DNA from 2 places in the Vibrio eleionomae genome. Region 1 is predicted to be linked to the other one. Evidence: predicted binding sites of a transcription regulator. Region 1 holds the regulator's gene; the other holds the start of a gene.

What was found. The regulator MetJ, encoded in region 1, represses methionine synthesis genes. The targets are predictions, from matches to a motif close to TTAGACNTNTANANGTCTAA.
Region 2: a site for MetJ is predicted at 1,036-1,055, ahead of metN (methionine ABC transporter ATP-binding protein MetN). Genes of this name have one in related genera too.

The regions. Positions count from the first base shown of each region.
Region 1 is NZ_WEKT01000004.1:37,425-49,318, forward strand. Features, by position in the region: gene F9817_RS03405 (bifunctional aspartate kinase/homoserine dehydrogenase II) at 1-891, opposite strand, end outside; gene F9817_RS03410 (O-succinylhomoserine (thiol)-lyase) at 891-2,057, opposite strand; gene metJ (met regulon transcriptional regulator MetJ) at 2,281-2,598, shown strand; gene F9817_RS03420 (malic enzyme-like NAD(P)-binding protein) at 2,724-4,001, opposite strand; gene rpmE (50S ribosomal protein L31) at 4,351-4,569, opposite strand; gene priA (primosomal protein N') at 4,876-7,080, shown strand; gene cytR (DNA-binding transcriptional regulator CytR) at 7,391-8,404, shown strand; gene F9817_RS03440 (SPOR domain-containing protein) at 8,560-9,111, shown strand; gene hslV (ATP-dependent protease subunit HslV) at 9,294-9,860, shown strand; gene hslU (ATP-dependent protease ATPase subunit HslU) at 9,901-11,235, shown strand; gene F9817_RS03455 (1,4-dihydroxy-2-naphthoate polyprenyltransferase) at 11,341-11,894, shown strand, end outside.
Region 2 is NZ_WEKT01000014.1:31,022-42,915, reverse strand. Features, by position in the region: gene gmhB (D-glycero-beta-D-manno-heptose 1,7-bisphosphate 7-phosphatase) at 94-645, opposite strand; gene metN (methionine ABC transporter ATP-binding protein MetN) at 1,191-2,225, shown strand; gene F9817_RS10030 (methionine ABC transporter permease) at 2,215-2,889, shown strand; gene F9817_RS10025 (MetQ/NlpA family lipoprotein) at 2,973-3,779, shown strand; gene F9817_RS10020 (glutathionylspermidine synthase family protein) at 4,016-5,182, opposite strand; gene F9817_RS10015 (DUF1190 domain-containing protein) at 5,210-6,118, opposite strand; gene F9817_RS10010 (DUF350 domain-containing protein) at 6,129-6,566, opposite strand; gene F9817_RS10005 (YjfK family protein) at 6,567-7,220, opposite strand; gene F9817_RS10000 (PspA/IM30 family protein) at 7,249-7,812, opposite strand; gene F9817_RS24015 (PspA/IM30 family protein) at 7,825-7,935, opposite strand; gene F9817_RS09995 (DUF2170 family protein) at 7,953-8,339, opposite strand; gene F9817_RS09990 (potassium channel family protein) at 8,661-9,719, shown strand; gene F9817_RS09985 (Zn-ribbon-containing protein) at 9,946-10,722, opposite strand; gene syd (SecY-interacting protein) at 10,724-11,269, opposite strand; gene queF (NADPH-dependent 7-cyano-7-deazaguanine reductase QueF) at 11,366-11,894, shown strand, end outside.

The DNA.
Region 1 (11,894 bases):
ACCAGAAGCAAGAACTCGTTCAATGCGAGTTGAACCTGATTCTGGGCGGTAACTACAACGTAGAGCTAAATCCATTGTACTTTGTGCTACAGGCTGTAGCGTGCGGCTATGCAACACTGGCGCAGCTAAACGGGCCAACTCATTGGCTTCATCTAAGCGAAGTAATGGGAGTAGGCAAGCATCGTTAACTAAACGGGGATCTGCGCTAAATACCCCAGCAACATCACTCCAAATAGTCACTTTACTGACATCCGCAAGAGCGCCAATGATTGTGGCAGAATAGTCAGAGCCATTACGGCCCAATAGCACAGTTTCACCCGCACTATTTTGTGCCATAAAGCCAGTAATAATGACGCGTTGATTACTATATTGCGCTAAAATACTGTGTAACAGTGGATAAGATGCCGCGCGATCAATTTCTGGTTGTGTGCCCGCTTCGGCACGCAAGAAATGTCGTGCGTCTTCGGCGACAGCAGCGAGACCTTCTTGATTTAATAAGGCGGTTAATAGGCGAACTGACCAGCGTTCACCATGTCCGAGAACAGCAGCTCGTTGCGCAGTGGTAAGTGGTGCTGTGAGTTCGCCTAAAGCGCTACATTCTGCACTAAGTTCAGTTTGTAGATGGTCCGCTTGTTCACCTTCAAGTAAACCGTCAATTAATTCCGATTGATACTGACGAAGCGACTGTAAAGTTTCATGTGCTAACCGACCATCTTTATTGAGGGCATCGACAAACGTGATAAGACGGTTAGTGGTTTTCCCTGCCGCAGAGACAACGATTAAATCGTTGTCTTGTGAATATTCCTTCAAAATATGAGCAACACGCTGATAGCATTCAGCGTCTGCTAGGCTACTACCACCAAATTTATGCAACTGGCGTTGGGTAGTCATTAACGGATCTCCTTGGCCTTATTGAAGGCTTGGTCTAAATCGGCGATCAAATCTTCTGGATCTTCCAAACCGACTGATACACGCAGTAATAAGATTGAAACCCCAGCCTCTGCCAATGCTTTTTCACCCATAGCACGGTGAGTCATTGTCGCCGGGTGGCAAATTAAACTTTCAACACCGCCAAGCGATTCAGCGAGAGAGAACAATTCTAATGAACTTACAAATAGTTTTAATTGTTCGTAAGAGCCATTGACTTCAAAGCTTAGCATTGAGCCAAAACCGGACTGTTGTTTTTTCGCAATATCATGTCCTGGGTGATTTGGCAGGCTAGGGTGATAAACCACTTTTACTAGCTCTTGTTTAAGCAAGTAATTCAAAATTTGTTGAGAGCTTTCTTCGTGCTGACGCATACGAGCCGGCAGAGTACGCAGACCGCGTAGTGTCATATAACTATCAAACGGTGTACCAGTTGCGCCGATACAGTTACCCCACCAAGCAATTTTTTCTGCATGCTCGGCATCTTTACTGATCACGACACCGCCAATAACATCGGAGTGACCGTTAATGTATTTAGTAGTTGAATGGATAACGAAGTCAGCACCGAGCGTTAGAGGCTTTTGGTACACAGGTGTCAAAAAGGTATTGTCGACAGCGACAAGGGCACCAATTTGTTTTGCTTGCTGGCACACTTTTTCGATATCAATCACACGAACCAGTGGGTTAGATGGGGTTTCTAGTAGAATCAATTTTGGCTTTTGCGCTAATGCGTCGGCAAACGCTTTTTCATCTGATTGATCAACAAACAGTACTTTAAAATCGCCTTTTTGCGCACGAGTATTGAATAAGCGGTAAGTACCACCATAACAGTCGTGTGGAGCGATGATGATATCATCAGGACCGATAAACGCAGAAACCCAAAGGTTTAGAGCTGAAGTACCGCAGTTGGTAATCGTCGCGCCTACACCACATTCGAGTTTTGAGAGTGCTTCTTCCAATAAGTTACGGTTTGGGTTACCTGAGCGGGTATAGTCATAGTTTGGCACTTCGCCAAACGCAGGAAAGCCGTAGTTAGTGGATAGATAAATGGGTGGAACAACAGCGTGATACTGGGTATCGGATTCAATACCAGTACGAACCGCCACGGTAGCGGGTTTGCGAGTGGTCATAAGTGTTTCCTTTCCTGTGTGACTCTATGTTTGTTGCGTTTATCATATCTGACGATCTAAACCACAGATAACGATATATGATGCATAGCCTCACACTTTACTGTTGAAAAAAGAAGACGTCAACACTTCTAGACGTCTATATGTCTTTGCTTATGGCAGTAAATCCCGCTAAAATTGGGGTCTTTAATATTCATTAGTGAAATTAGTTTAACGAAGGTGCGCAATGGCAGACTGGAACGGCGATTATATTAGCCCTTATGCAGAACATGGTAAGAAGAGTGAACAAGTAAAAAAAATTACCGTATCTATTCCTCTTAAAGTACTTAAAGTGTTGACTGATGAGCGTACTCGCCGCCAAATCAATAATTTACGTCATGCTACTAACAGTGAACTTCTGTGTGAAGCGTTTTTGCATGCGTACACTGGTCAGCCTTTGCCGACCGATGAAGATTTGCGAAAAGATCGCCCAGATGACATTCCTGTTGAAGCCAAAGAGCTAATGACTGCAATGGGCATCGAATTTGAATCATTTGATGACTAAGTCGTATTACTATTGTTAATGACGTTTGCACATTCGCGTCATTAAAAGTAAAAAGCCCCCAACCAAGGTTGGGGGCTTTTGCATTTAGGGATAAGCATTACTCAATATTGCTTATTAGTCAGACCTTAGTCTTCCATGTAACCTGCTGGTAGCTCGATACGAGCAACACCTGAGTCTACTGCAGCTTGAGCCACTGCGCGAGCAACACGAGGAAGTAGGCGTGCATCCATTGGTTTTGGAATGATGTAATCAGGACCAAAGCTCAGTGATTCAACACCCGCTGCTTTTAGTACGTTTGCAGGAACGTCTTCTTTTGCTAATGAGCGAATTGCTTCAACCGCAGCCAATTTCATTTCAATGTTGATTTCTCTCGCGCGAACATCTAGAGCGCCGCGGAAAATAAATGGGAAACATAATACGTTGTTAACCTGGTTAGGGTAGTCACTACGACCTGTGCCCATAATCATGTCTGGACGAGCTGTTTGAGCTAATTCAGGTTTGATTTCTGGATCTGGGTTAGAACATGCAAAGATAACTGGTTTATCAGCCATCAGCTTGATCTGTTCTTCTGTAAGCAGGTTAGGACCTGATACACCAAGGAATAGATCCGCACCTTCAATAACATCAGTCAGAGTGCGTTTGTCTGTGTTGCTCGCAAAGCGCTGTTTGTGTTCATTGATGTCGCTACGACGAGTATGAATTACACCTTTACGGTCTAACATGTAGATTTTTTCACGCATTGCACCGCATTGGATAAGCAATTCCATACATGCAACCGCTGCAGCACCAGCGCCAAGACAAACGATGGTACATTCTTCAAGTTTTTTACCTTGAAGTTCGATAGCGTTCAGCATACCTGCTGCGGTTACGATTGCTGTACCGTGTTGGTCATCGTGGAATACTGGCACATCACAACGTTCAATCAAGCGACGTTCGATTTCGAAACAATCAGGTGCTTTAATGTCTTCTAGGTTGATGCCGCCGAATGTATCCGCAATGTTAGCAACCGTATCAACGAACTCGTCGATAGTGCGGTGTTTTACTTCGATGTCGATAGAGTCGATACCAGCAAAGCGTTTGAATAGTAGCGCCTTACCTTCCATTACTGGTTTAGAGGCAAGCGGACCTAAGTTACCTAGGCCTAGGATTGCGGTACCGTTTGAGATAACGGCAACGGTGTTACCTTTACCTGTGTATTTGTAAACGTTTTCTACGTTTTGCGCGATTTCACGCACTGGCTCTGCAACACCTGGGCTATAAGCTAGAGATAAGTCTTCAGCAGAGTCCGCAGGTTTAGTCAAAGAGATCGCAATTTTACCTGGAGTTGGTATTGCGTGGTAATCAAGGGCTTTTTGGCGAAACTGTTCTTCTGCAGTCAGTTCCTGTTGATTGTCATTGGACATAGCTGTTCTCTGTTATTGTTTGTAGAAAAGCCGACCATTCTAAAGCAGTAATTTGACGCTGCATAGCGGCAAAATGACTACTTTTTCGCAGAAAATAGAGAGATAAGACCAGATAAAATAAGGCAAAGGTTTGCGCGAAAGGAGGAAAGTTCTTTTTTATAATTTCTTCTTATATCAGGTTATAAAAAGTTAGATGATTTATATCGCTAGCAATAAGCCGATTCCCAGCCGGTGTGGGCCTGATTTGTGTTTGTTGATGGCGCTCTGAATCTTGAGGTTATGTGGGGGGATATAAACAAAAAGGACGCTAAAAGCGCCCTTTTCTAATTCGTTCAATATCTGAAAGCAATTATTTTTTGCTAGATAGAGTACCGAAACGTTTGTTGAAGCGATCAACACGACCACCGGTATCAACGATACGTTGTTTACCAGAGTAGAATGGGTGACATTTGTCACAAACGTCTAGATGAAGAGTGTCTTTGTCTAGAGTTGATTTGAAAACGAAAGTGTTGCCGCAAGAACAGTTTGCAGTTACTTCTTTGTATTCTGGGTGGATACCAGTTTTCATGGGATAACCTCAAATTAGGCCGTGTCGCTATCCAAATCGATGTTGGACACCACACGTATTGTTAATGATAAAGTGCAAAATAACTGCTATTAGTAAGCAGCTACCTTGTAAGGCGCGATATAATAAAGAATCATCACTCTCGGATCAACTCATTTTGCCGCTATTTTCGCCATTTTTATGGTTTAATGGGAGGTGGCTGGTTCAGGGAATTAGCCTTTACTCATTAAGTATAGGATAGATAGTCGAATTTGTAGTCTGCATCTATTAGACTGTGCGCTGTGATTCGCAATTCCAGACCTAACAACTATGCGCCCATCGATTGCCCGAGTGGCATTACCCGTTCCACTTGATAAACAGTTTGACTATGTGGTTCCACCGCATCTATTTCCTATCATTGGTGGGCGTGTTTCTGTGCCATTTGGGCGCCAAACATTAGTGGGTATTGTCACTGCGTTGGTCAACGAGTCCGATTTTCCTCGTGAGCAGTTAAAACCAATCAAGGCCGTTCTAGATACCCAGCCTATGTGGCCCGATCCTCTATTTGGTTTATTACAGTGGTGTAGCCAATTTTATCAACATCCTCTCGGTGACACTTTGGCGAACGCAATGCCAACATTGTTGCGTAAAGGGAAAGAGGCTAATTTTGCTGCTCTTCGAGAATGGCGATTAACGGAGATCGGTCGTAATCAACTCATGGTGGGGTTTGATAAACGAGCAGTGCAACAGGCCCGTTTAATGTATCGCTTAGAAAATGAGCCAGTGTCTCACCAAACGTTAGTGGAAGAAGAGTTTTCTTCAGCGACGTTAAAAGCTGTAGAAAAAAAAGGTTGGATCGAAATGCAAGAGCGCCAACCTAAAATTAAAGCTTGGCCAAAGCATATAGAAGCGGATGTTGATAAACCTAAGTTGAACCAAGAGCAGGCTGTGGCGATTGCTTCAGTAAACTCACAGCCGGGATTTGGCTGTTATCTACTACAAGGGGTGACGGGCTCAGGTAAAACCGAAGTGTATCTGAATATGATTAAACCTGTGCTCGATAAAGGGCGTCAGGCGTTAGTACTCGTGCCTGAAATCGGTTTAACACCACAAACCATTAATCGCTTTAAACGCCGATTTAATGTTCCAGTCAGTGTGATTCACTCGGGACTCAATGATACCGAGCGCTTAAATGCATGGCTGAGTGCTCGTGATAAAGCGGCTGGGATAGTTATCGGTACACGCTCTGCGTTACTCACGCCTTTTGCTGATCTCGGCATTATTATTGTGGATGAGGAGCATGATGCTTCCTACAAGCAGCAAGACAGTTTGCGCTATCATGCTCGTGATGTTGCGGTGATGAGGGCTGCGAAAGAAAATATCCCAATTATTTTAGGCTCTGCAACACCAGCGTTAGAAACTCTCCATAACGCGTTAACCGGTAAATATCATCATTTACAATTAACTCAGCGCGCGGGACTCTCAACACCGACGACGAACCATGTTTTGGATGTGAAGGGGCTGTATTTAGAAAGTGGTTTATCTGCACCGTTAATTGCGCAAATGCGTCGTCATCTTCAAGCGGGCAACCAAGTTCTGTTATTTCTCAACCGGCGCGGATTTTCTCCTGCTTTGATGTGCCATGAGTGTGGTTGGATTGCTGACTGCCAAAGGTGTGACGCTTATTACACCTATCATCAGAATAGCCATGAAATGCGGTGCCATCACTGCGGTTCTCAAAGACCTGTGATTCATCAATGTCAAAGTTGTGGATCCACTCACCTAGTTACTGTCGGGGTGGGAACGGAGCAGTTAGAGAATCAATTAGCTGAACTTTTTCCTGAATATAAGACAATCCGTATCGATCGCGATAGCACAAGACGTAAGGGAAGCTTAGAAAGTGCTCTTACGGCAATTCGTAATGGCGAATATAAAATTTTGATTGGTACTCAAATGCTCGCGAAAGGGCATCATTTCCCGGATGTTACTATGGTTGCTCTGTTAGATGTGGATGGGTCGTTGTATAGCAGCGATTTTCGCGCAGCCGAGCGTTTTGCCCAGTTGTTTACTCAGGTAGCAGGACGAGCAGGAAGGGCGAGTAAGCCGGGTGAAGTTTATTTACAGACCCACCATCCGGAACATGCGTTGCTCCAGGCTCTATTAACCAAAGATTACAATCACTTTGCGCAAAGTGCCTTAGCGGAACGTAAGTTAGCGATGTTACCGCCGTATACATTTTTGACGTTATTAAGAGCAGAAGCGAATAATTCGCAGCAGGTCGAAGATTTCTTACGTCAAGTGCGCCATACCTTAGAAAGTAATCCGATATTTGATGATACCTGTTTGGTGTTAGGCCCAACGCCAGCTCCATTAGCAAAAAGGGCAGGAAAGTTTCGTTGGCAGTTACTGATTCAGACGCAAACACGCTCAATGATGCAAAAATGGTTGATCAGTGCTCGTCCTGCTATCAATATGCTACCTATTGCTAACAAGATTAGGTGGACTTTAGACATTGAACCGCAAGATCTTTCATGAAAAATCAAGATTGTTTGCTAACCTTAAAGGGATGGAAACAATTAAACGTGATGGAATTCACGCTAATAGTGTAAAATTTGTTAATCTAAGCGTAACCTACTCATTAGTAGTTCATTAGACTTAAGTAAAGTATTCCTTCAGTGGCCGTTGGGGCTGCTGAGTTGTTTTTGAGCCCATGCATTCGCATATTAAGCAAGGTGTATCCATTATTGTGATGCCTTATATGTCAGCCTCGCTTTTAGGACGATGTGGGTAAACGATAACGATAAGAAAAGTGCGTTTGCACTGTCCAGGATAGAGAAAGAGGGTTATTTATATGGCGACAATGAAGGATGTTGCCCAGCTTGCTGGAGTGTCAACGGCAACGGTATCCCGTGCCTTGATGAATCCAGAGAAAGTCTCTTCTTCTACTCGTAAACGAGTTGAAGAAGCAGTCTTAGAAGCGGGCTATTCTCCCAATTCTTTAGCTAGAAATCTGCGCCGTAACGAATCGAAAACGATCGTCACCATCGTACCAGATATTTGTGATCCCTATTTTACTGAGATCATTCGTGGCATCGAAGATGCAGCCATGGAGCATGGATATCTTGTACTATTAGGCGATAGTGGCCAGCAAAAGAAACGAGAGAACTCATTCGTCAATCTCGTATTTACCAAGCAAGCCGACGGTATGTTACTCCTTGGAACGGATTTACCATTTGATGTGAGTAAACCAGAACAAAAGAACTTGCCGCCGATGGTGATGGCATGTGAATTTGCGCCTGAACTAGAGTTACCTACGGTTCACATCGACAATTTAACTTCCGCTTTTGAGGCTGTGAACTACTTGACCCAAATGGGACACAAGCGAGTAGCTGAAATTGCTGGCCCCGATCAGGCGGCGCTGTCTTCATTCCGCCATCAAGGTTATCAGCAAGCATTACGTCGAGCGGGGATTACGATGAATCCTACGTATTGTTTTAAAGGCGATTTTTCCTTTAAAGATGGCGTAAAAGCGGTGAAACAGTTATTGGCACTGCCTGAGCCGCCAACCGCGATTTTTTGTCACAACGACACGATGGCAATCGGTGCTATCCAAGAAGCTAAACGTCTCGGTTTGCGTGTTCCTCAAGATTTATCCGTTGTGGGCTTTGATGATATTCAGTTTGCTGAATATTGTGATCCACCACTGACGACGATCTCACAGCCGCGATATGAAATTGGTCGCCAAGCAATGTTGATGATGTTGGAATTATTACGTGGTCATGATGTGCAGGCTGGTTCTCGTTTGCTTGAAACCAAATTAATCGTACGAGAAAGTGCTGCGCCACCACGAGTTGTGTAGTGCTGACAAGTGATCTGATGCTGTGGTTAATTCAATACGACATACTCTAAAATTGATTAGGTAGCGCATTTTTATGCGCTACCTTAGCTTTTCGTTTGTTTTCTATACGTAAACTGAATTAACATGTGGACCAAATTGTCAATTATTGAATTCTTGTGGCTAATAAAGATTATGTAAGACGAGGTCGTAGTCCTAAAAAGCCGACCCCAAAAAAAACGTCGCCTAAAGGTAAACCGTGGAAAAGTGGTTTACTTGCTGTTATTGCTGTCGGAGCCTTTGGCTATGGATTGTATATTCTCAATAGCGATCCCACACCAAAAACTCCACCTGCTGCAGTCTCGACTCCTGTTAAGCCAGTGAAGCAAAAATCATCTAACGATGATCTTCCACCGCCACCAACCGAAAAGTGGGATTATGTGGATACGTTGCCAAGTCGCGAGATTGAAGTGGTACCTAAGGAATTAAAAGTTTCAAAGATTCCTTACATCATGCAATGCGGTGCATTTAAAACCATGCATCAAGCGGAAGAGCGTAAGGCACGAATCGCATTTGTGGGACTGACCAGTAAAATTCGTAAAACAGAAGGCAGTAGCTGGTTCCGAATTGTTCTTGGTCCCTATAAGTTCAAACGTGAAGCTGAGAAAGATAAGCATAAATTGCAGCGTTCGAAGATTGAGCCTTGTTTGATTATGAAAGACAACTTGTAATCTCCTATCCAAATGCCATCGAGAGATGAATCCTCATTTTCTCGATGGCTTTTTTGTTGAATCGCCATCGAGTCTTGACCGAATCTTGAAATAGCTTTCAATTCTTTCCCCTTGAATTTCCTTCTAAGCAGCCATATATATCCTCTTAACTCCATAGTGAAAAAAAGATAAGAGGCCCTCACGTGACTACCATCGTTTCTGTACGTCGTAACAATAAAGTCGTTATCGCGGGTGACGGACAAGTATCGCTGGGTAATACAGTGATGAAAGGCAACGCGAAGAAAGTTCGTCGCCTTTACAACAATAAAGTACTTGCTGGTTTCGCTGGTGGTACTGCGGATGCATTTACTTTGTTTGAGCGTTTTGAAGGCAAGCTACAGATGCACCAAGGCCATCTAACTAAAGCGGCAGTTGAGTTAGCCAAAGATTGGCGCAGTGATCGCGCGTTACGTAAATTGGAAGCGATTCTAGCGGTAGCAGACGAGACAGCATCTCTCATCATTACCGGTAATGGTGATGTACTTCAGCCTGAACATGATCTTATTGCGATTGGTTCCGGTGGTAATTTTGCCCAAGCTGCTGCGATTGCGATGTTAGAAAACACCGATTTAGATGCACGTGAAATTGCTGAAAAAGCGTTAAAAATAGCGGGGGACATTTGTGTGTTCACCAACCAATACCATACTATTGAAGAACTAGAAATTCCTGAGGATAGCCAAGCTGTGGCGGCTCTTCCACAAGGTGAATAACCAAAGATAGTAATTTGTAACTGAATTTTAAGGATTTCCTATGTCTGAGATGACTCCTCGCGAGATAGTTGATGAACTAAACCGCCACATTATTGGTCAGGACAACGCAAAACGTGCGGTTGCTTTGGCATTACGTAACCGCTGGCGCCGTATGCAGCTAAGCGAAGATTTACGTGCGGAAGTGACGCCTAAAAATATTTTAATGATTGGCCCAACGGGTGTGGGTAAAACAGAAATAGCTCGTCGTTTAGCAAAACTTGCAAATGCACCATTCATTAAGGTGGAAGCAACTAAGTTCACTGAGGTGGGCTACGTAGGTAAAGAAGTCGATACCATTATCCGTGATTTAACCGAAGTTGCGGTAAAAATGACTCGCCAGCAAGCGATGGAAAAAGTGAAGTTCCGCGCAGAAGAACTAGCAGAAGAACGTATTTTGGATGCGTTGTTGCCTCCAGCACGTGATGCATGGGGTCAAGTGGATGAGAAAGATGGACAACATTCGTCGACTCGCCAATCGTTCCGTAAAAAACTACGTGAAGGCCAACTAGACGATAAAGAAATCGAAATCGATGTTGCCGCGCCACAAATGGGCGTAGAAATCATGGCGCCTCCAGGTATGGAAGAAATGACCAACCAGCTACAAGGTCTGTTCCAAAACATGGGTGGTGACACGAAGAAAAAACGCAAACTTAAAATCAAAGATGCGTTGAAAGCGTTGATTGAAGAAGAAGCGGCTAAGTTAGTTAACATGGATGAATTGAAAGATCAGGCGATCTTCAACGTTGAAAACCATGGTATCGTGTTTATCGATGAAGTGGATAAGATTTGTAAACGTGGTGAAGCGTCTGGTCCTGATGTTTCTCGTGAAGGTGTGCAACGTGACTTGCTACCGTTAATTGAGGGCAGCACCGTGACGACAAAACATGGCATGGTACGTACCGACCATATTCTGTTTATCACATCGGGTGCATTCCAAGTTGCGAAACCATCGGACTTGATTCCTGAATTACAAGGTCGTCTTCCTATTCGTGTCGAGTTAAGTGCGTTATCAAGTGATGACTTCCGTCGTATTTTGACTGAGCCTCGTGCGTCATTGACAGAGCAGTATTCTGCATTATTAAAAACAGAGAACGTCGATGTCACCTTTACCGAAGATGGCATTAAGCAGATTGCTGAAGCAGCTTGGAAGGTGAATGAAACCACTGAAAATATCGGTGCTCGTCGTCTGCACACTGTGATGGAGCGTTTAATGGATGATATTTCCTTTGATGCAACTGACAAATCTGGTGAAAGTTTTGAAGTGAACGCCGATTATGTGAAGTCTCGCCTTGGTGAATTGGTTGAAGATGAAGATTTAAGTCGTTTTATTCTTTGATAAATTGATCAAAAACAAAACATTGTAGCCCGCCTGTTAAGGCGGGCTTTTTTCTGTTCACAATTGCGCATATACTGGCAATATGTTGATCAATATCTCGTAATCATGAATAACTCATTGCACATTTGGCTCGACGCTGCTCGACCAAAAACATTGCCACTGGCACTAGTATCCATACTTACTGGTAGCGCTCTTGCGTTTTCAACTGGCCATTTTTCTTGGCCTGTCGCGTTATTATCTTTGTTAACAGCCACTTTGTTACAGATTCTTTCTAACTTAGCTAATGACTATGGTGATGCAGTAAAAGGAACCGATAACGACAAGCGTTTAGGCCCAATGCGTGCGCTACAATCTGGTGCAGTGACCTTAAAGGATATGAAACAAGCGATATATATTAATATCTTATTAACAGTTGTTGCTGGTCTTGGTTTAGTTCTTTACGCATTAGATAGCTTTGAAAGTATTATCGCTTTCATTGGTTTAGGTGTTCTGGCTATGGCTGCAGCAATCGCTTACACCGTGGGTAACAAACCATACGGTTACGTGGGGTTAGGGGATTTATCCGTCTTTATCTTCTTTGGTTTACTTGGTGTATCAGGAACTTACTTTTTACACACGGGTCATATTGATGGTGCATTGTTCTTACCAGCTTTAGGATG
Region 2 (11,894 bases), on a different contig from region 1:
CACTTAACTTATAACAGTGATTTATTTGCCCATACATAGCCAACAAAAAAGGCTGCATTCGCAACCTTTTTATAATGATGACGTACGTCATGGCTATTTTTTCAAATACGCAGGCACATCCGCAATACTATCCAATACTATCGATGCCAGCGCTTCACCTTTCTCAGTCACAGGCTTTCCGGTACGAACTAAAATTTTAGTTCCGACTCCTGCCGCTTCTGCTGCCATCAAATCTTCAGCTTTATCACCAACCATAACCGAGTTTTCCATGTCTATTTTTAGGAAATTACGCGCATCAATAAACATGCCTGGTTTTGGTTTCCGACAATCACAATCTTGCTTATACTCTCCAATCCCATGTTCAGGATGATGTGGACAATAATAGATACCATCAAACTCGACACCATGATCTTCGAAGTTCCAATCCATCCACTGCGTCAGTGAAAGAAAGCGATCTTCACTATACAATCCACGTGCAATACCTGCCTGATTAGTCACTAACACAAGAAGGTAGCCCATATCTTGCAAAGCTTTTGTAGCTTCAAAAACTCCATCGATAAACTCAAAATCGTGTTCATCATGTACGTAACCATGATCGACGTTAATCACGCCATCACGGTCCAAAAATACCGCTGGTTTAGCCAAAATTACTCTCACTTACGAGCTGTGTTAAACTACCGATTAATCTCAAGCGCCAGCGCTGAGATAACGAATAGAGATGAATGCATGTGAATAGAGGTATTCTATACTCAAGTAGCATCAAGATACAGATTTCAGAATAGCATCAAAAAATCCAATGTTAGATAATTCATAGTCATTCTTAAACGATAAAACTATTCCTACACGAGGATGATATTGGAATCTTGAGGTAGACAATCACACGAAAACACAATGCTCATTCCTTCCGTGATAGGGCTTGATCTATATCCGTTGATTGAGCTTTGAATCCTGCATATCAAGGTTATTTGGGGTTATAAAGATGACTTATTGCTTTCATCAATATCTCATTCCATTCAGTTCTGACATTTTCACTATTTAGACGTCTAGACGTAAAAATATCTATTGACTTGAAAGGTCAGAAACCATAGCATCATCATCCATAATAGAAGTCACAAATACATTACTCTGTGGGTCGAAAAGACTACAGAAAAAATGGGGTAACTTAAGTATTTCCCTGCACAGGTTTTCGAATGATTCAAATAACTAATGTCAACAAGGTATTCTACCAGGGTGAAAAGGAAATTCATGCTCTTAAGAATATTGACCTTCAAATACCACAAGGCACTATCTTTGGTGTAATCGGCTCTTCAGGTGCAGGGAAAAGTACACTGATCCGTTGTGTGAATATGCTAGAGCGTCCAACCTCTGGTTCTGTTGTCGTAGATGGTACAGATTTAACTCAGCTATCATCAAAAGAGCTTTCACACGCTCGTCGCAATATCGGCATGATATTCCAACACTTCAACCTACTCGCTTCTCGTACCGTATTTGCTAATATTGCATTACCTCTTGAGCTTGCAGGAAAAGATGACAACCACATCCAAGAGAAAGTCTCTCAGTTGCTTGATCTTGTCGGTTTGGCGGATAAAAAAGATACCTACCCTGCGAATTTAAGTGGTGGTCAAAAACAGCGTGTGGCGATTGCACGTGCACTGGCCTCAGATCCTAAAGTTTTACTTTGTGATGAAGCAACCAGTGCGCTAGACCCTGCAACCACTCAATCAATTTTAGAACTATTAAAAGAAATTAACCGCCGCCTTAATATTACGATGCTCTTGATCACACACGAAATGGATGTGGTTAAAAGCATCTGTCACGAAGTGGCAATCATCGGTGGTGGTGAATTGGTAGAAAAAGGCACTGTAGGCGATATCTTTGCATATCCGAAAACAGAACTTGCACACGAATTCATTCGCTCGACACTGGATCTTTCTATTCCAGAAGATTATGAAAACCGCTTGAAAGAACAACAAGTTGAAGGAACACACCCATTGGTTCGACTTGAGTTCACCGGCGCAAGTGTTGACGCGCCAGTCGTCTCACAAGTATCTCGCGAATTTAATATTGATGTCAGCATTCTAAACTCAGATTTAGATTACGCAGGCGGGGTTAAATTCGGCATGATGGTAGCAGAAATTCTTGGCCAGCCGGCTGACACCCAAGCTGCTATTCAATACATTCGCGACAACAAAGTAAAAGTTGAGGTACTTGGTTATGTTTCATGAACTAGCATCATGGGTATCACTCAACAGTGACCTGATTTTAAAAGCAACATGGCAAACAATTTATATGGTAGCGGTATCAGGGATTGTTGGCTTTGCTGTTGGCATTCCACTTGGTGTCGTTTTACACACGACTAAAAAGGGTGGTCTACTTTCTAACCCTGCACTAAACAACGTGTTAGGCGCAATTGTAAACATTGGTCGCTCAGTGCCATTCTTGGTTTTAATGGTAGCGATTATTCCTGTCACTAAAATGGTTGTCGGTACCTTTATCGGCACCACCGCAGCGATTGTCCCTCTGACCATCGGTGCAATTCCATTTGTTGCTCGCTTAATTGAAGGGGCAATGATGGAAGTACCCGCAGGTCTGATTGAAGCGGCACAATCAATGGGAGCAAGCCCACTTCAAATTATTCGTAAGGTACTGATCCCTGAAGCACTACCGACAATTGTTAACACCGTAACTGTAACGCTAGTCACATTAGTGAGCTATTCAGCAATGGCGGGAACAGTGGGCGGCGGTGGCCTTGGTGACGTTGCAATTCGCTACGGTTTCTACCGTTACGATGTAGTTATTATGGCGGTGACTGTGGTGCTATTGATTATCTTAGTGCAAATCATTCAGTCAATCGGTGATGCCTTAGTACACCGAGTAGATCATCGATAATATTAAAAAGCCTGAGCATGACTCATGCTCAGGTATAAAATAAGTATAAAGTTAAAAATAAAAATCTTAACAGGAGAACAGGAATGAAATTTAGCGTTAAAGCTTTATTAGCAGTCGCAGCAGTAGCATCTACACTTGTGCTATCCGGTTGTGGCGACAAAACAGCAGACCAAAACAAAATTAAAGTTGGGGTTATCGCGGGTGCTGAAGCACAAGTTGCTGAAGTAGCGAAGAAAATCGCCAAAGAAAAATACAACTTAGATGTTGAACTGGTTACTTTTACCGACTACGTAACACCTAATGCGGCTCTAGCCGATGGTTCAATTGATGCGAATGCATTCCAACACAAACCATACCTAGATCAACAAATGGAAAGCCGTGGTTATAAACTAGCGATTGCAGGTAACACATTTGTTTATCCAATTGCTGGTTACTCAAACAAAATCAAATCTGTTTCTGAAATCAAAGACGGTGACCGTATTGCAGTACCTAACGATCCAACCAACCTAGGTCGTTCTTTAATGCTGCTAGAAAAACAAGGTCTGATCAAGCTACGCGATGGCGCAGATCTTAACGCGACTACTCGTGATATCGTATCAAACCCTAAAAACCTTGAAATTGTTGAGCTAGACGCGTCACAACTTCCTCGTTCATTAGACGATGTAACTGTAGCAATCATCAACAACACGTTTGCAAGTTCTATCAACCTAACACCGAACAAAGATGGTATTTTCGTTGAAGACAAAGATTCACCATATGTGAACCTAATCGTTGCTCGTCAAGACAACGTGAACAATAAAAACGTAAAAACATTTGTGAAAGCTTACCAAACTGACGAAGTTTACCAAGCTGCGCAAAAAGCATTTGGCGGTATCGTTAAAGGTTGGTAATCCTATTTCCCTGACAGGAATTAAGGTGCCACAAGCGACTTGTTGTTTCCCAAATCGCTTCTGCCAAATAGTAAAAAAGGTTAGCACTTGCTAACCTTTTTTATTACCTAATTTATGTCTTTTAATATCCAAGTCATACCACGTTGATAGGGAATGGCCATTCCTTTTCGTGATTAAGCTTATCCAAACTCATTGATAAAACTCTGAATCCTGCATATTGGAAGTCATAGGCAATATTATCCAATAATGTGAGGAACAAATAATGAGGTATCCTTGGTGATACGTCCAATATCCTCACGAATCGTAATTCCAGCTGCTTTATCATCCACCAGCCAGCTGCCGATTAATACATGATGCTCATTAAACCTCGGTAACGAATGATAAGCCTGAACAATATAGCCTTCTTCACCATAAGGCCCAGCGACTTCCTCTACCATTTCATCGCCAAAATGAATCGAAACATTACTGCCCTCTCGACTAAATATCGGCTTTCGTACGTAATGAGTCATGTGTTTAGCTCTTGGGTCATCCTCAAAATACGCCTCAAGTAGGTTAGGATGATTAGGAAACATGTCCCACAATAACGGCAACAACGCCTTATTCGAAGTAATACACTTCCATAAAGGTTCAAACCACTGTACCTCAGCCGTATGTAGATACTGACTAAATTCCTCGCGTAACATAAATTCCCAAGGATAAAGTTTGAACATCGCATCAATCGATTTATCGTTTAAATCAGTAAAGTGCTGGCCACAAGTGCTAATGCCAATATCCTCAACATACACAAATGCAGTTTCTAAGCCAGCCTCCTCTGCACAATCTTGCAAGTACTGAACCGTACCCCGGTCCTCATCTGTATCTTTACAGCAACAAAAGTGCAGCACATTATCTTTTAGTTCTGTTTTAAACTGGCGAAAGCGCGCTACCAGTAGATCTTGCAACAAATTAAACTGGTCAGCATGGCGAGGCACTTCACCCCGATCAACTTTTTGCTCTAACCATACCCAACTAAATAAGCCAAGTTCGAATACCGACGTAGGTGTATCACTATTAAACTCCAACAACTTTGCTGGTGATTTTCCATCATAAGCAAAATCCAACCGGCTATACAAAGAAGGTTCGCGACGCTGCCATGAACGGCGAACTAAAGGCCACATCAATTCAGGAATTTGAAACTTACGGAGTAATTCATCGCTATTCACCACACGTTCAACCGCTTTCAAACTCATTTGATGAAGCTCTTCTGTTGGATCTTCAAGATCATTCTCAATCTGTTGTAAACTAAATTGATAGTAATGATCTTCAGTCCAATAAGGTTCGCCATCAATGGTATGAAAGCCAAAACCATACTGCCTAGCTGTTTCCTTCCAATCAAATCTTGGTGCGGTAGCAATTTGAAACATATTCAATTCCTCTCTTGCAAAGACCGATTACCCACCCCAAGATGAGCGACTTGACGATGTCGAGCCCCACCCACCACGAGAGCTGGTTGAATAACTAGATTTAGAAGAATAAGAAGAGCTCGACTTATAGCTACTACTTGATTTCGAATAGTGAGAACTGGAACTGCTTCCTCCTCCCCAAGAAGATGAAGAGGACGTTGTGTAATAATCATTATCACGATCGCGCTGACGATAACGATGATGATCGATAATTCGGCTAACTAAATAGCCCGCCGCAAATGTATTAAACATATTGCCAGTATGCTGATCATCTTTTTGTACGGACACCACATCTTGTTGACCGTTATAGCTGACCAGAACTTCTCCCAGTTTTACCGTAGGAAACCGTTTAAGGTAATCTTTTGGCAGTGCATATTTTAGTGATTTTGTATCTTGGTCTAACCCAATTGCATCACCATTAGCCAATACTAATTGCTTTGGTGCATCTTGCTGATATTCATTGACCTCAGAAAAAAGCGGCTGAGCATAAATATGTTCCCAGTAAGGAGAAAATCCAAAATATTCAGCGACCTCATCACTATCAATATGGGTATAAATAAAGGACGACATTTTAGGCATAAACCCTTTATCGTCAGCAGTCGCAATACAGTTTTTTACGCCATATTTTATTTCACAACTTTGTTGCTTATAAAATTTCTCCGCCGTGCGCTGTGCTTCTTTGACCGCTTTCTGATAAGCCGCTTCACATTCAGCAGCATTTACGGCTTTAGTATCTTTACAAGCTTGCTCATCATCAAAAATGGAGAACTTAGGCTTTTCAGGACCACACCCGGTAAGGGCAACCATAGCGACGGATGGAATGGCAAAATAGGCCAATTGCTTTTTCTTTGCAGGAAAGCTCGTCCTATGGCTGCGTTTAATTTTATGCTCTGTCATCACTATCTCCTTAATAACTCATACATGCTGAGTTCATCAAACCGATAGCAATAGAGACAGAAGCAACAATAGTTGCAGCCGCGACTTCATTAGATTCGATACGTTGAACCAATTTAGGCATCACAATCAGACGTAAAACAGTAAAACCTAAAATTTGAGCAACTAAAGCGACTAGCCCCCAAAGTGCAAAGTCGGTTAACCCCACAGAGTTACTTGCCGCCCCCGCAATAGCAATTGAATAACCAATAATTGCGCCACCGAGTGCAATTCCGGCTGCAATATTTTTGTTATCTTTAATGAGTTTCCACTCATCGTATGGAGTAACAAATAGATAAATAACTTTAAAAACCACTAAAAATAGAATTGATAGAGCGAAATAAGCACCAAAATTTGTTAAGCCATGAATAAATGTATCCATTGCCATTTTCTCACTTGCTAGTTCAATCATTTAAGCCACCGCTTTAAAATCTGTTTGTTTTAATTGAATACCTGTTGAACGTACGAAAGACCGTTCAAAATTATTATTAATGAGCCTTTCTTCTGCCACGAGTAATAGTTCTTCATGTTGCCCATTAGCTAAAGGTCTTGAATAAAGCATGGCGAACTGATCAGTCGTATTTAAATCAGCACTTTGCCTATATGTCGTTTCCTTCATAAATACCGGCCTTGTATCTTGCCAATATTTATTAAACGTCTCACCATCTAATTGAGCCGATGTATTTATAAGTTCTTGTTGTAATAATTCATTCCAAGCCGGTTCATAATCCACGACTTTCGTATCAAAAAAATACCATAAGCTAACTTCAATAACTCCAGCATCACTTTTACCTTCTTGTAGAATTTGAATATACCCTTCGTCATCAGTGTAATAACGAACTAAACGTGTATTTTCACCTAATTCTACGACTCCGACAGCCTGAATAAACTGAATGGTTGCAGCCCCCGTAAAGGTATAGAACTCTTCATTGAGTTTGAGCATTAAACTATCTAGCTCAATTGCACCACCAAGACGTAAGCCAAGTACCTCAGGGATACTTGCCTGTTGCTTGTCTTGTTTATCATCACCGGAGAAGAGACCAGATAAGGCTTTAAAAAAGCTCATCACAATACCTCAACTGTCAGATCATTGGTTACTTTTTACCGAGAATTCGCTCAAGTTCAGATTGCGCATCCAAACGTTCGCCATTGATACCGGCATCTGCCAGTTTCTTATCTAAATCTTGACCAGACTCAGCGTCATGTAGCTCTTCTTGAGCTTCCAATTCAGCTTGCTTCTGTGATTGTAATTCCTTGATTCTATTTAATGAATCCAGTGCTGTTGAGGTTTTTGAGGAGGCTCCATAAACGGAAGCATTTGTAGCGGCTTGGGCTTTTTGTACCTGACCCGTCGCTTTGACTAAATCCAACTGTTGTTCTAGTTGTTTCAATTTAGATTTGGACGATGATACGTTGGTACGAAGCTTATTTTCTGCTTGCAGAAAAACATCGAGCTGAGACTGCTCAACATCTTTTTCTTGGGTAAGTTCAACGACTCGCTGAGCACATTCAAGCGCAAGATCTTGGTGACCCTTTTCACTTGCTGACAAAGCATTTTGCTCATATTGAGTAATGCTTAATTGAATATCAGAAACTTTCTTCTCCGCTATTTTACGCTTAGCCATAATTGATACCAAACTTTCATCAGCATCACGAATAGCAGAACGAACTTAGCGAATTTCCTGTTCTAGAATACGTAATTGATTTGCATCTACTACTGATTCAGCAGCATCATTAATACCGCCTTTAAAGGCAGAAAATAATTTTTTAAATACAGACATTGTGGTTACCTTCTCAATTAAATTAAAAACTCTTCATACATACCGATCAGCTCAGCAACATTATTAAATAATGTTTCCACTTCAATCTGGACACTTTCTAATTTTGATTGGGAAGATAAAGTACCAAACGCTGAATAATACCATTCACTATCAACTTCAGATAAACCAACTGTTGTTAATGGAATAATTTTATGCGTTTGAAGGATATATGTGTTCAATGCAGTTTTATCGCTAACTTTACTCACTGGAAATAGTAGAGTTTCTACAACTATTTGACTACCAGACACTGCTAAGTAAGCAGTAATACCATCATGATTAGTAATAACTAAACATGAATCATTGTCGCTAATATTCCATGTTGGGTAAGCTTCAGACAAGCTACTCTTGATCAATTCGATATTCATTAATATCTCTCTTTTTAGCCGTTGACGTTAACGTGTGATAAATCACTTTTTAATATTTTTTCGGATAATATTCGTTAACCGAAACTAAGGCAATTCTACGTCTAAAATTAAAAATGGTAGCAGGTAAAACCTAGATGTGTGTTCCAAATAGTACACCATGTTGGAGATACTTCGATAAGGGAGTGGAGCCTCTTTTTCACTTTCATGTACACTTCGCTACGTTGGCAAAGGTTCCCTAAATTTAGGTTATACGATAGCAATTGAGACTCGATTAACCTCTGGGAGAGAACAATAAAAACACCAAAAATAGGTGATAGATACATGCACATACTCAAACGCATATCGGTACTCGTTGCATTACATTTACAGCGTGTTACATGGCTAGGAATATTGGTTACGACAGTCTTTCACTATGGAATCTGCTGGTTAACATTCAATGCATTAGGAGAAAACGAGCTAACTCAAATACCTCGCTTTTTTTACTTTATGAATGTGACTGGCTCAACAGTTGGTTATGGTGATTACTCACCAATAACCACAACAGGACAACAGTTTTTAGCGTGGTATCAAATGCCGGTTAGCATTGCATTATTTGGTGTAGTGCTTGCAAAAATATCAAGCCAAATCAGAGATTTTATTGAAAGGAATATAAAAGGTATGAAAGATTTCGCTCACTATCAACAACACGTGATTATCATCGGCTGGCATGTTCCTCACACCAAAACGCTTGTGGATTGCATCTTGGCAGATAAAAAGCGCGAAAATGGCCGCATCATACTCGCTGTTGAAGATGAAACTATGCTCCACCCTTTACAAGAATATAAAGAAGTCGACTTTGCTGTCGTGAGCAGTTTTGCAGATAGTAGCGAGCAGCAGCGCTTGGCTTTAAATACAGCTAATCGGGTTATTATCTATGATCAAAATGATGAACGAACATTAACTACGGCGTTGGGTATCGCAAACCAAGTGAAAGACGAATGCCATATTGTCGCTTACTTCAACGATGCTGCTAAAGCCGCTCTTTTGGATAAACACTACAAAAATATCGAATGTAGCACTAACCGATCTGCAGAATTATTAGCACGTTCAATGCAAGACCCAGGTGCGTCACGCGTACTAAACCAGTTATTGAGCCCAAATATTGGCGCAACTCAATACACACTAAAAGTACCAGAGATAGAACCTATATCTGTTGCAGAGATTTCTCGCTACTTTAAAGAACAATATAATGCGATGCTCATAGCCATTGCTCACATGCAATCAGGTGATGATGTTGTGCTGAATCCTGCACCAGAAACTCTGGTTACATCGGGAATGTATCTACATTATATTTCAAGTGAGCGCTTACATTCGAAGCAACTCGACTGGCAGTGTAGATAGTCTATACCCAAATGATCTCAAGATGCAGGAGTGAGTGCATCATCAGCGAACCGAGGTCAAGCTCTATCACGGAAGGAATGGTTATCCCCTTTCAACGTAGAATTACTCTATCTGCAAATCTATGCCTTGCACAAGAGCGAATACATTCTCACTGAAACCTCATCTTGAGATTACTTGGATATAATAAGGTTGGCTTTCAGCCAACCTATTCGCTCTTGCTCGAACTCTATTTCAAATGATCCCAAGAGATATTAGAAACAATCCGGCACTTGTCGCATTTGAAATGAAAAATGTCATGAAGCGGTTCATCAAGCAACCATTCCCCACCACATTTAGGGCAACGGCGTGATTTTTCTTCCGCTAAACTTTTGCCGCCGACACGATACTGATAGTAGTACGTTGGCACCTTAGTTAAATACTCAATGCGCCCACGAATATCCCAACCGCGAATAAACAAGTCACTATCTACATCACAGATTTCATGCAGCGCAGCATGCTCTGCCTTGCAACTGCCCGCCATTTGGATTTCATCACACGCCTGCCATTCCGTTTGCCATTTCACAACAGACTTATGGTCACCATTAAACGTCGGCTTATTGCGGTAAAGAGGGATCGGCAATAAGTTTTCACCGCTACGCAATGGTGAACAAGTATGCACATAAGTGGTATATAGCACTTGCCAACTGGGAGCCATATTCTCAGCAGCTTGCTCTGAATTCATATCTCGGCCTAATAAACGAACTTTTGGTGCGAGTAAGCAAGCATCATTCAATCGTTCAAGGCAGACATGAACATAATCGGAGTGATTACGAGGATGTAAGCTCTCTTTTTCTGGGCAGACGACGCGAACAAAAAACTCCCCTTCCCCCATAACAACAGGGAATTCACGTCCAAGAATCTGGCCATTAAAGCGTAACGCTTCCATCAAGCCATTAATCGATTTCTCAACGGCGCTAATGGTCGTGTTGTCAAAACACTCAAATTCAAGCTCTACTACATACATATCAATACACCACAGGATTTACTTGGGTCAAAAATTCCACCAGCGTTGGCGCTAATATTTGGCGCTCTTTGCTCCCCAACGTTTCTAAAATAACTTCACCACTTATATTACAGATTGAAACAACCTGCATTTCATCATCTGTCGTAGCAATAAATACCGTCGGTTTTTGTTTCAAACGCCTTTGCATGACTAAATGTCCAAGAATGTTTTCTTGTAACCGAATGAAATCCTCATCACTCCATACTTGCAACAAAGTCAACGCGTTATTATTCCACTGAGCGGGGATATCTGCGCTATATTGACTTCCATAAAACAAAGCAATATCAGGATGTAACGTCAGCTCTATTGCCTCTTCTATATTAGAAAAATCAGCCTGAGAGTCGCGCACAACAGGTAACCAATACACGCTATGATCGGTGGTTTCTTCAATACAGGGAGAAGGTAAACCTACCAAATCATTATCTTGTGGTAAGTGGCCAGTTTGTTGTTGGCATAGCTCAACAAATCGTTGGCTCAACGAAAATAAAGCCGAATCTGCTGACGACATATTCTTCTCCATTGTTATTTGTCCTCTACTCGTTAATGACACACGCGCAGGGATTGCGTAAAATTCTCAGTATTCTAATCGAATTAACAGTAAAAAATGAGCAAATATTCAGATGCAAAAGAGTTAGCTGGTCTAACACTTGGGAAAAAAACCGCGTACGCGACTCAATACGATGCAACTCTATTACAACCCGTCCCGCGGAGTCTAAACCGTGATGATCTACATCTAGGTGAGTCTCTTCCATTTCAGGGATGTGATATTTGGACATTGTATGAGCTTTCTTGGTTAAACCAACGTGGACTGCCTCAAGTTGCGCTTGGGCACGTTGCTATTCCTGCTACTAGTGCGAATCTGATCGAATCTAAGTCGTTTAAGTTATATCTGAACAGCTTTAACCAAACTCGCTTTGCTGATTGGAACGAAGTACAAACCACTTTGATCAATGATTTATCAGCATGTGCCGGTGAAAGCGTTACTGTTGAAATCATGCCTATTGAACATTTTACCTCTCAACCTATCGCCACCATGCGCGGTGATTGCATCGATGAACAAGACATTGAGATCAACGATTATCAATTCGACGCCTCATTGTTAGAAGGCGCAACATTGGCCGGCGATTCGGTCA